Regions from separate parts of the Mesorhizobium sp. M0563 genome, predicted to be linked through region 1. Evidence: riboswitches for the same ligand, from Rfam matches in the RefSeq annotation. Region 1 holds a riboswitch; each other region holds the start of a gene.
The links. Region 1 has a riboswitch for cobalamin ahead of metE (5-methyltetrahydropteroyltriglutamate--homocysteine S-methyltransferase). Riboswitches for the same ligand answer to the same signal wherever they lie in the genome.

Region 1 (3,267 bases):
GCTGGGTGAAGGCGAAGCCGGACAGCTGCTCGCCGAAATGCTGTACCATGTCGTTTCGTTCGAACTCACCGTGCACCAGCACGTCCAGCCCGATCTCTTCCTGCCAGCGAATTGCAGCCTCGATCTCCTTCTTCAGGAAGGTCTCGTAGTCGACATAGCTCAGCTGGCCGTTCGCATGAGCGGCCCGCGCCCTGCGTACCTGCGGCGTCTGCGGGAAGGACCCGATGGTCGTCGTCGGGAACGGCGGCAGCCCGAGCGTGCCGGCCTGGACTCTGGAGCGCTCGGCAAAAGCGCTCTCTCGTCGCTTCATGCTGTCGTCAATGCTGGCGATCCGCCCCTCAACAAGCGGGTCATGGATCTTCGTGGATGCCACGCGAGTGACGGCAGCCTCGGCAGACGCTTTCAACGCGCCTGCCACCGCATCCCTGCCTTGGGACAGGGCCCGGGCCAGCAACACCAACTCGTCGGTCTTCTGGGCCGCGAAGGCGAGCCACGACCTGATGTCCGCGTCGAGTTCCGTCTCCATGCGCAGGTCGATCGGCACATGCAGCATCGAGCAAGAAGGCGCGATCTCGACGCGGTCCAAGGGCCAGCCGGCGACGATCGGTTTGATGCGGTCGAGAATGGCGGGCAGGTTCGCACGCCAGACGTTGCGGCCATCGATCAAGCCAAGCGAGAGCACCAGATCCTTCGGTGCGAGCCGACCCACCGTTTCCAGTTGCTCGGGAGCGCGCACGAGATCAATATGCAGCCCGGCCAGGGGCAGAGAAACCGCGGTTTCGAGATTGTCTCCCAGCGGCCCGAAATAGGTAGCCAGCATGATCTTCAGCTCGGGCGCGGCTTTCGACAGCTGGCCATAGGCGAATTCGAACGCAGCTCGTTCGTTCGGGTTCAGATCGAGGACAAGCGCTGGCTCATCGATCTGCACCCAGTCGGCTCCAGACAGCTTCAGCCTCTGCAGGAGTTGCTCGTAGACGGGCAGCAGCCGCGGCAGGAGCGCGATGGGATCGAATCCTTCGGCAGGCGATTTCGCCAGCTTGAGGAAGGTGATCGGTCCAAGGATGACTGGGCGTGTGTGAACGCCGAGAGCTTTAGCCTCGATGAAGTAATCGACCGGTTTCGTCGACGAGAGGGCAAACGTCTGATCATCGTTGAGTTCCGGCACAATGTAGTGATAGTTGGTGTCAAACCACTTGGTCATTTCCATCGCGGTTACATCAGACCGATGAGCCGCCTGCTGGTGACCAGCGTGTCGACAATCCTCCGTCTGACCCTGGTTGCCCCGCGCCATTGCGAAGTAGATGTCAAGTGGAACCTCGCCGCTATTCCAGCCGTAACGGGATGGAACGGCGCCGACCATGGCTGCGGTGTCGAGCACATGGTCGTAGAGCGAGAAGTCGTTCGACGGGATTTTCGACACGCCGCGATCGTGCTGCTCCTCCCAGCTAGCGGCACGGAGCGCCTTCGCGGTCGTGAGAAGGTCGGCAGCGGACGATTTTCCGGACCAGTAGCTTTCAAGCGCGAATTTCAGTTCTCGCCGACGACCGAAGCGCGGCACGCCGAGCGTTGCTACAGGAATTTGCTGAGAGATAGTCATGCCAGACCCCGATGGTTGGGGCGTCGGTGACAAGGAAGGCGCTAGCAGGCCGGCACGAACGCCAGGCTGCAGCGGCCACCGAGACACCCCGCCCGTGGACGTAATTCGCCGTGGCAGGTCTCCTGGCTCGCGGGGTCATAGCCTCTACCCGTCTTCCCAAGGCTATTCGCCTCAGTGACATGAGTGGGGTTGGCTCGCCGCTAACAGTTGCGGGGGCAGCGCCGGCATCGCACCGGCTTCCCTCTTAGCTCCGCTGCGGCAGCGCCGTACGGAGAACCACGACGCGGGAGACAATTACAGCAGTTCGCTTCTTTGTCAACGCCGCATAAAGAAATGTTTATGTCGTTATGTTAAATTTCCGTTGGCATGTTCCAAAGGTCGCCTCGAAAGCGAAAACTGTGGAAACCTTGAGCGGCCGGTAAATCAAAGCAATGACGCACGGCGCCCTTGTCCAGGAGGATAGGAGTTCGTCGGCTGCCGGCAGCAAACATACCGGCAAGCGCCGTGGTGCTGCTTAGCGCATCATGCGAACCACCTCGGCGTCGAACTTCGGCTCCGAGGTTCCGACCGCTTCGTTGGTGATCTGCTCGCGACCATATTCGGCTCAATGGCGAGGCTGTTGCCCATGTGGAAGCTGTTGGCCGTGATGCCCTCGGTGATATGACACAACGATTTCGGGGGGAGCACACCGAGGCCAGGCGCAGCGGCGTGTTGCGAAGTGATCGAGGCCAATGTCTCGAACTGCTTGTTCGCAGCCCACCGGCTCAAGGTAACCCGGCTCAAACCACCGGGCCAGCTCAAGTCCTGTCCAAATGAGGCCTGAGCGGCAAATCGTCGTGCACGCGCACGGTTTGGCGTTCGATCTTGTGATGCGTCTTGGGCGGACAATCGCCACGGTGCAGCGCGCAGAAGCGGTCCCCAATTGGGAAGCCGAGGGCGGTGAGGGCAAGCCAGCGCCACAGGCGGAAGGGGACTTGGACCTGTTTGCCCTGCTGGACCACAAGTTCGCGACACAGGGCCTCAAGGAGAAGACCAAGAGTGATTATGCGCGGGACCTCGCCAAATTCATCAAAGCAGCGGGCAGTCAAAGTTCGGCGCCGATTGACATGGAGATAGCCATCGCGGCGGACCGCCCAGGCGCACCGCAAGCCGGAATACAACCGGGTGCAGGCGGCCAAGCTCGTCCACAAGATGGCGTCGGGCACACACCGGCGATGGGAGAGCGGACCGTGGAGTGCAGGAACTTCACGCCTATCCACGCTCCCGTGGACGTGTCCTGCGGCACATCGGCAGCGATATTGAGGAGGCAGTTGAGCTTCTGGTCGAGCACTCTTACCTGCCACTACCTACGCTTAACGTCATCTCGTACTGAAAACGCACCACGCAAGGTCGAGATGTAACATGCGCCCTTCGTGGATGGTTCTAAGCTTCCTCGGGCGCGGTCAATCTGTGATAACGGTCGCTTGGAACCTCCATCACCACGACGCGATCAAGGTTGGCGTATCGCGCTCGGTAGTAACCTTCTTCCTCCACTTCGGCGAAACTACACTGGGGAACGTCAAAGGTCGCAGCTTCCAATCCGAAGAAAGTCGTAGCGGTTTCTTCATCCAAGAAGTTCCACTCATCTTCTCCGTCGTCATATGTGACGCGAACATAGGAGGCCATGTGCA
Region 2 (3,267 bases), on a different contig from region 1:
CGGCTCGGCCATCAGCTCGAGCGCCTTGGCCCAGGCGGCCTCAGCGGCCGCGATGTCGCGCTTCAGGTCCTGCGTTTCCCAGGTAAAGCCCTCGCCCATGGCGTGCCAGACGACGCGGTCGCCGAAGCAGGCAAAAGCATCCTTCTCGCCGGTGTGCCATTTGCCTTTGATGAACTGGACGACGCCGACGCGCTTGCCGTAGCCGAGCATTCTGAGCGCCAGCCCGAAGGCGGCCGTGGTCTTGCCCTTGCCCGGACCGGTGTTGACGATCAACAGCCCTTTCTCGACCGTCTTGGCTGCAACCTCGGCGTCCTGCACCGCCTTGCGCTTGGCCATCTTCGCGCGGTGGCGTTCCTCGTCCTTGGGATCGATGTGGTCGGTATCAGCCATGTCATTTCACCCTGAGCGGCAGCCCCGCCACCATCAAAAGCACGGTGTCAGCGACGGCGGCAACGTCCTGGTTCAACCGGCCGGCCGCGTCGCGAAACCGTCTTGCCAGCGCATTCTCCGGCACGATGCCCTGGCCGACCTCGTTGGACACCACGAACCAGGGTCCACGCGGCCGCGACAGCACATCTGCCAGCCTTCGGCATTCGGCCTCGACATCATGTTCGGCCAGCATATGGTTGGTCAGCCACAGCGTCAGGCAATCGATCAGCACCGGCTGGCCGTCAGGCAGTGCCTCGATCGCGCCGGCAAGGTCGAGCGGCGCCTCGATGGTCGTCCAGCCGGCGCTGCGGCGCGAGCGGTGCAGCGCGATCCGTTCGCGCATCTCCTCGTCATAGGCTTGCGCCGTCGCGATATAGCTCCATGGCGCCGGACAGGCACTCACCAGCCTCTCGGCATGCACGCTCTTGCCGGAGCGCGCACCGCCGATGATCAGGGTCAGCGCCCCGGCAGCGCGGTCAGGCAAAGCTGTCGCGCAGGCTGGTCGCCGTGCCGGTGAAGCGGCCGCGCACCACGCCGACGACCGCGCCGAGCACCAGCCAGAACACCAGATTGGTCAGCGTCACCGCCACCACGAACTGATGATGCAGGCCTTCCGGGATTGTCGTCTCGAAGCTGTCGGGCTGCGGCGCGCCGACAATATGCGGCGCCACCATCAACGCCACGGCAAGGACCGCCAGCGGCAGCGATCTGCGGAAGGCGAGCAGGCCGAGACCGGCGGCGGTCGCCACCACCGTTGCCCACCACCAGATCTGGCGTTGGACAAGGTCGGCCGCCGGCATTGCCGGCAATTCCGGCGGCAGGCCGAGGCCCGGCGCCAGCGTGAACACGGCAAAGCCGGCAAGCCCCCAGAACAGGCCCTGGCGCCAATTGCCGATGCCGCCGGCGAACTCCGAAACCGCAACCAGGACCAACGCGAAGCCGATGCCGGTGACGATATTGGCAACGACGCTGAAGGCAAAGCGTTCGAAACCGTCGGCCGGCGCCCAGCCTTCGTCCTCCGCCGGAGCCATTGCTTCAGCCGGTGCCGGCGCGGCGCTGCTTATAGCCATCGTGCCCCCGGCGTTTTCGACCGGTGCCGCAGGTGCCGCGGCATGGTCATGGCCGCCGCCGGCCTGTTCGTAGACTTCCGCCTTCAGGATCAGCGGCACCGTGGCATAGGCCTGCATGCAGGCGAGAACGACGCCGGCCACGAGCCCTGCGATCGCCGCGATGAACACGACGTTGCGAAACAGTGTCATGATGTCAGCCCCTTGTCAGTGGCAGGGAAAGCCCATCGAGTGGCGATAGTCGTGGGCGGCATTGTGGACCGCATCGATGTGCGAGAAGCCGACAAAGCCCATGACGAAAATGCCGAGGAATGCAGCAAGCGCCAGCTGCATGAAACGCGACTGCGAGGAGACGGAAGCGCCGAGCGAGACGGAAGCGGTATTCATGTCTTGTCCTTTCGCCCTCCACCCGAGGGCATAGAAGTCAGTTTCCTGTCGCCGGCAGGTCTCCTGGCTCGCGGATCAGCGCCCTTCCCCACCTTCCCGAAGAAAATCTTCAGTGGCATATGGAGAGGACTACCGCACACAGTTGCGGGGGCAGCCACGGCATTGGGCAAGAATTTCGCCCGCACCGCATTCCCTCTTGGTTCCAAACGGAACCGACGACATCAGCGACTATAGGCAGAATCGCCGCGCCCGGCAAACCAAATTCCGCCGGATCGTGTGGCGAATGCGCCGCCTCGCCAAGCTCGCCGGCCGGCGCCGCAATTGACAATTCTCACAGCCGGGTGTCGGCTGGCGGATGGGGAGGAAGCCGGCATGCAACCCAGCCCGAATGAGCGCGGTCCCTATAACGGCCTGACGCAGGCCGAGCCGACGCTGCCGTCATCGGCCTATTGGGACATCGCAGGCTATCAGCGCGATCTCGAGGCCATCTGGTATCGCAACTGGCTGCTGGTCTGCCGCGAGGCCGACCTTGCCCAGCCGCTGGCATTCAGGACGTTTCGCATAGGCACGCAGGAGATCGTCGTGCTGCGCGACGAGACCGGCGAATTGCGCGCCTTCCACAACACCTGCCGGCATCGCGGCTCGCAGCTTTGCCAGCAGAGCGAAGGACGGCTGAAGGCGCGGCTCATCACCTGCCCCTACCACGCCTGGTCCTATTCGCTGCGCGGCGATCTGGTGCGCGTGCCATCGAAATCGCTGCCGGACGGTTTCGACAAGGCCGATCATCCGCTCTACCGCGTAGCACTGTCGGTGTGGAGCGGTTTCGTTTTCGTCAACCTCGCGGAAGACGCTGCCGGTTCGGCTGAAACATCCTTCGATCCGGCATCCGGCAACCTCGCCAACTGGCCGCTGGAAACGCTGCTGAGCGGCCATGTGCTGCGCAAGGTTATGAACTGCAACTGGAAGATATTTTGGGAGAACTTCAACGAGTGCCTGCACTGCCCTGGCGTCCACAAGGACCTGTCGCGGCTGGTGCCGATCTATGGCCGCGGCCTGATGGGCCGGCACGACGACCCCGAATGGGCGCGCCACGCCGACAATGACGCGCCGGAATTTGCCGGCGGCTTGCGGGCCGGGGCCGAAACCTGGTCGCGCGACGGGCGCGTCCACGGCTCGGTCTTTTCGAGCCTGACGCCGGCCGAGCGTGCTGCCGGGCAGACCTATGCCACCAACTTGCCGTCGATGTTCGTCGTCGGCCATGTCGACTATGTCAGGACCGTGCGGCTGGTGCCGCTTGGGCCGGAGCAGACCGAACTCACCGCCGAATGGCTTTTTTCGCCCGAAGCGCTCGTCGATCCGGCTGCGGATATCGACAACATCGTCG
Region 3 (3,267 bases), on a different contig from region 1:
TACGCGCAGGAATATGGCTGGGACGAAACCTATGAAGCGCTGGTCGCCGAAATCCTCGGTGCCTTCGTCAAATCCTTCGATCCGAAATGGGAACGCAGCTGGATCGCCGAGCGGGAAGGCGAGGTCGTCGGCTCCGTCTTCGTCGTGCGCCAGTCGGACGCGGTGGCGAAATTGCGCCTGCTCTACGTCGAGCCCTCGGCGCGAGGTCTCGGCATCGGCAAGCGGCTGGTCGAGGAATGTATCGGCTTTTGCCGCGCCACGGGTTACAGGACACTGACGCTGTGGACCAACGACGTGCTCGCCGCCGCCCGCCACATCTATGAGTCTGTGGGCTTTAAATTGACCAACGAGGAGTGCCACCATTCCTTCGGCAGGGATCTGGTCGGCCAGAACTGGAACCTGGAACTGTAGCAGCGCTTCCGGCGCTTCGGCGTCGGCCTGCCGTGCCTCACCCTTTGATCGGTATCCAGATTTCCAGCCCGCCATTGCCGCTGCGCGGATCAAATTCGGGGCCGTAACGCTCGAATTCCGGCGCATCGGCGATCTCGTGCCCAGAGGCTGGCAGCCATTTGTTCCAGATCGTGTTGACCGTGCGGCGGATGGTCGAGATATGGTCACGATGGGCGAACACGCCGTATTTCTGCGCCGGCACGCGCACACGCCAAAACTCCCTCGGCAGGTCCGAAAAATCGGACACTTCGACGCCAGCGATGTAGTCGAAATTGCCGGCGTCGTCGCCGTTGACGCAGACGCCATAGGCGACGTCGCCGATCTCGCCAGGAATGTTGCCAATATAGGGGCCGAACCGCTGCCACTGCATCGGGATGCCGGCGCTGGTTTCGCAGCTGTAGCGCTCGCCGAGACCGGCGATGAGAAACGGCCGGCTGGTCTCAAAACGCGGTGGTTCGAGAGTGGCGAGAAAGGACTGGTCCATCAGGATCGGCTCCACAAGATCGAGGTTGTCGAGCGAGCCTTGTGCGCGTACCAGTTCCGGCGTGGTGCCGAACTGGTCGCGGAAGGCGCGGGTGAAGGCCTCATGCGAGGCATAGCCGGCGTCGAGCGCGACCGAGAGGATGTCGGGTGCGCCGGCGCCAAGCTTGCGCGCCGCTTCGGTCAGTCGGCGAGAACGGACGTAGCTCATCACCGAACGGCCGGTAGCCGCGCCGAAAGCCCGCGTCACATGAAAGCGCGACACCCCGCTGCTCTTGGCGACATCGTCCAGCGAGACTGCTTCGGGCAGATGGCTTTCGACGAACCACAGCGCCTTCTCGGTCGGATTCATTTGGCACCTCGCATTGGCTCAGTCTCCGCATTGGCCCAGTCTTTACATGGCCCAGTCTTTACATTGGCCATGTCTTATATTGGCAAGATTATGGTGCCGCTTCCTGGCGGAGGCAGTCTGATCGAAATTGCGCACTGCGCAAATCGAGAGCGACGGTCGTCGGCAAGTCGCAGGCGTCGCGCGAAAAGGCTTGACAGGAAGCGGGCAAACGTCCTTTTAAATGTAACGTTATTACATCACGAGGTCTATATGGCTCCTTCTGACAAGACTTATTGCGCTGTGATTGGCGGAAAACTAGGGTGGCTGACTGATGGTCCCCGAGTCGAAAGGCAAGGGGTGAAAAGGGAACACGGTGAGATCTTCGGATCGAGGCCGTGGCTGCCCCCGCAACTGTAAGCGGTTAGCAAAATCCGAAGTGCCACTGGCCGGCAAGGCTGGGAAGGCAGGATGGCGCAAAGACCCGCGAGCCAGGAGACCTGCCATCAGCATGAGTTGACCGGACGGGGTGTGCCGGGAGGAGACGTGGACATCGGTCTTGTCGGCCGGTCCGTCCAGCTTCCTTCCGTCGCCATTGAGAAAGTGACGGTAAGTTGGACGCCTCCCAGCCTCTTCTTGAAGCGTGTGAACTGAGCGCGACGACGAATGGCCGGTGCCTGGTCAGCGCGGTGAGCCTTTCGATAGCGCCGGGCGACCGCCTCGCCATCATCGGCCCCAACGGCGCCGGCAAGACGACGCTGCTGCGCATGCTATGCGGTACGCTGCGGCCAAGCGCGGGAGATGTGAGATTTTCCGGACGCCGGCTGGAGAGGTTTTCGGCCGCCGAGCGGGCACTGCACATGGCGGTCGTTGGCCAGACCGACCAGCCTGATCCGCGGCTTGCCGTGATCGACTACGTCGAGCTTGGGCGCGTCCCGCATGCCGGCTTGCGACGGAGGAGCGAGCAACGCGACATCGTCATTGAAGCACTTCGCAGAACCGGCCTGCTGCCGCTGCTCGGCCGCACGATCGGCTCGCTATCCGGTGGCGAGCGGCAACGCGCCCAGTTGGCGCGCGCCATCGCCCAGGAGCCCAAAATCCTGTTCCTCGATGAACCGACCAATCATCTCGATCCGCGCGCCCGCAGCGACCTTCTCGAACTCGTATCGCAGTTTGGCATGACCGTCGTGGCGGTGCTTCATGATCTGTCGCTTGTCACGCCATTTGCCACCAGGGTCGCGGTGATGAACGAGGCCCGCCTGCAGGCGCTTGCCAGTCCGCGCGAGGCGCTGACCAAGAAGTTGATCCGCGAGATTTTCGGCGTTGACGTGCTTTGGCTGCGCCATCCCACCGAAGACCGCGAACTCACGGTCTTCGACGTTCCGAACCGCGCCTCTTCACATCCCGATTTGACCAAGGAGCAACATCCGTGAAACGCCTCGTACTGTCTTTTGCCTCCCTCCTACTTGCCCAGACCGCCTTCGCTTTCCCGGTAACCGTTGATAGCTGCGGCACGCCGCTGACGTTCGACGCCGCGCCGAAGCGCGCCGTCATCCAAGATCTGAACATGGCGGAGATGGCCTTCGCGCTGGGGCTGCAACCATCGATCGTCGGCCTGACCGGCATCACCGGATGGTATAAGGTCGGTCCGGAATTCAAGGCCGAGCAGGGCGCGATCCCGGAACTCGCGCCGAAATACCCGACCCTCGAAAACCTCGTCGCCGTCGAGCCCGATTTCTTCTTCGCCGGCTGGTATTACGGCATGAAGCCTGGCGGCGAGGTGACGCCCGATACGCTGGCCCCGCACGGTATCAAGACGCTGGTGCTGACGGAAAGTTGCGTCCATCTCGACCAGAACCGCCCCGCAGCCTCGATGGACCTGCTCTATGGTGATGTCGAAAAGCTGGGCAAGATTTTTGGCAAGGAGGCGGAGGCGGGAAAGCTTGTTTCGAACTGGAAGGCGCAGCTCGCCGATATCACGGCAAAGATCGGCGACCGCACGGGAACGC

Region 2: it holds a riboswitch for cobalamin, as region 1 does, so the genes downstream of both, NKI50_RS00990 (CbtB domain-containing protein) here and metE (5-methyltetrahydropteroyltriglutamate--homocysteine S-methyltransferase) in region 1, are expected to answer to the same signal.
Region 3: it holds a riboswitch for cobalamin, as region 1 does, so the genes downstream of both, NKI50_RS22435 (ABC transporter ATP-binding protein) here and metE (5-methyltetrahydropteroyltriglutamate--homocysteine S-methyltransferase) in region 1, are expected to answer to the same signal.

The regions. Positions count from the first base shown of each region.
Region 1 is NZ_JAMYQV010000028.1:60,793-64,059, reverse strand. It holds gene metE (5-methyltetrahydropteroyltriglutamate--homocysteine S-methyltransferase) at 1-1,597, opposite strand, end outside; cobalamin riboswitch at 1,693-1,893, opposite strand; gene NKI50_RS27345 (hypothetical protein) at 2,449-2,997, shown strand; gene NKI50_RS27340 (helix-turn-helix transcriptional regulator) at 3,020-3,267, opposite strand, start outside.
Region 2 is NZ_JAMYQV010000001.1:204,090-207,356, reverse strand. It holds gene cobO (cob(I)yrinic acid a,c-diamide adenosyltransferase) at 1-390, opposite strand, end outside; gene cobU (bifunctional adenosylcobinamide kinase/adenosylcobinamide-phosphate guanylyltransferase) at 392-913, opposite strand; gene NKI50_RS00995 (CbtA family protein) at 906-1,688, opposite strand; gene NKI50_RS00990 (CbtB domain-containing protein) at 1,704-1,883, opposite strand; cobalamin riboswitch at 1,920-2,115, opposite strand; gene NKI50_RS00985 (aromatic ring-hydroxylating oxygenase subunit alpha) at 2,256-3,267, shown strand, end outside.
Region 3 is NZ_JAMYQV010000019.1:39,373-42,639, reverse strand. It holds gene NKI50_RS22445 (bifunctional helix-turn-helix transcriptional regulator/GNAT family N-acetyltransferase) at 1-411, shown strand, start outside; gene NKI50_RS22440 (GyrI-like domain-containing protein) at 449-1,282, opposite strand; cobalamin riboswitch at 1,577-1,780, shown strand; gene NKI50_RS22435 (ABC transporter ATP-binding protein) at 1,873-2,691, shown strand; gene NKI50_RS22430 (ABC transporter substrate-binding protein) at 2,688-3,267, shown strand, end outside.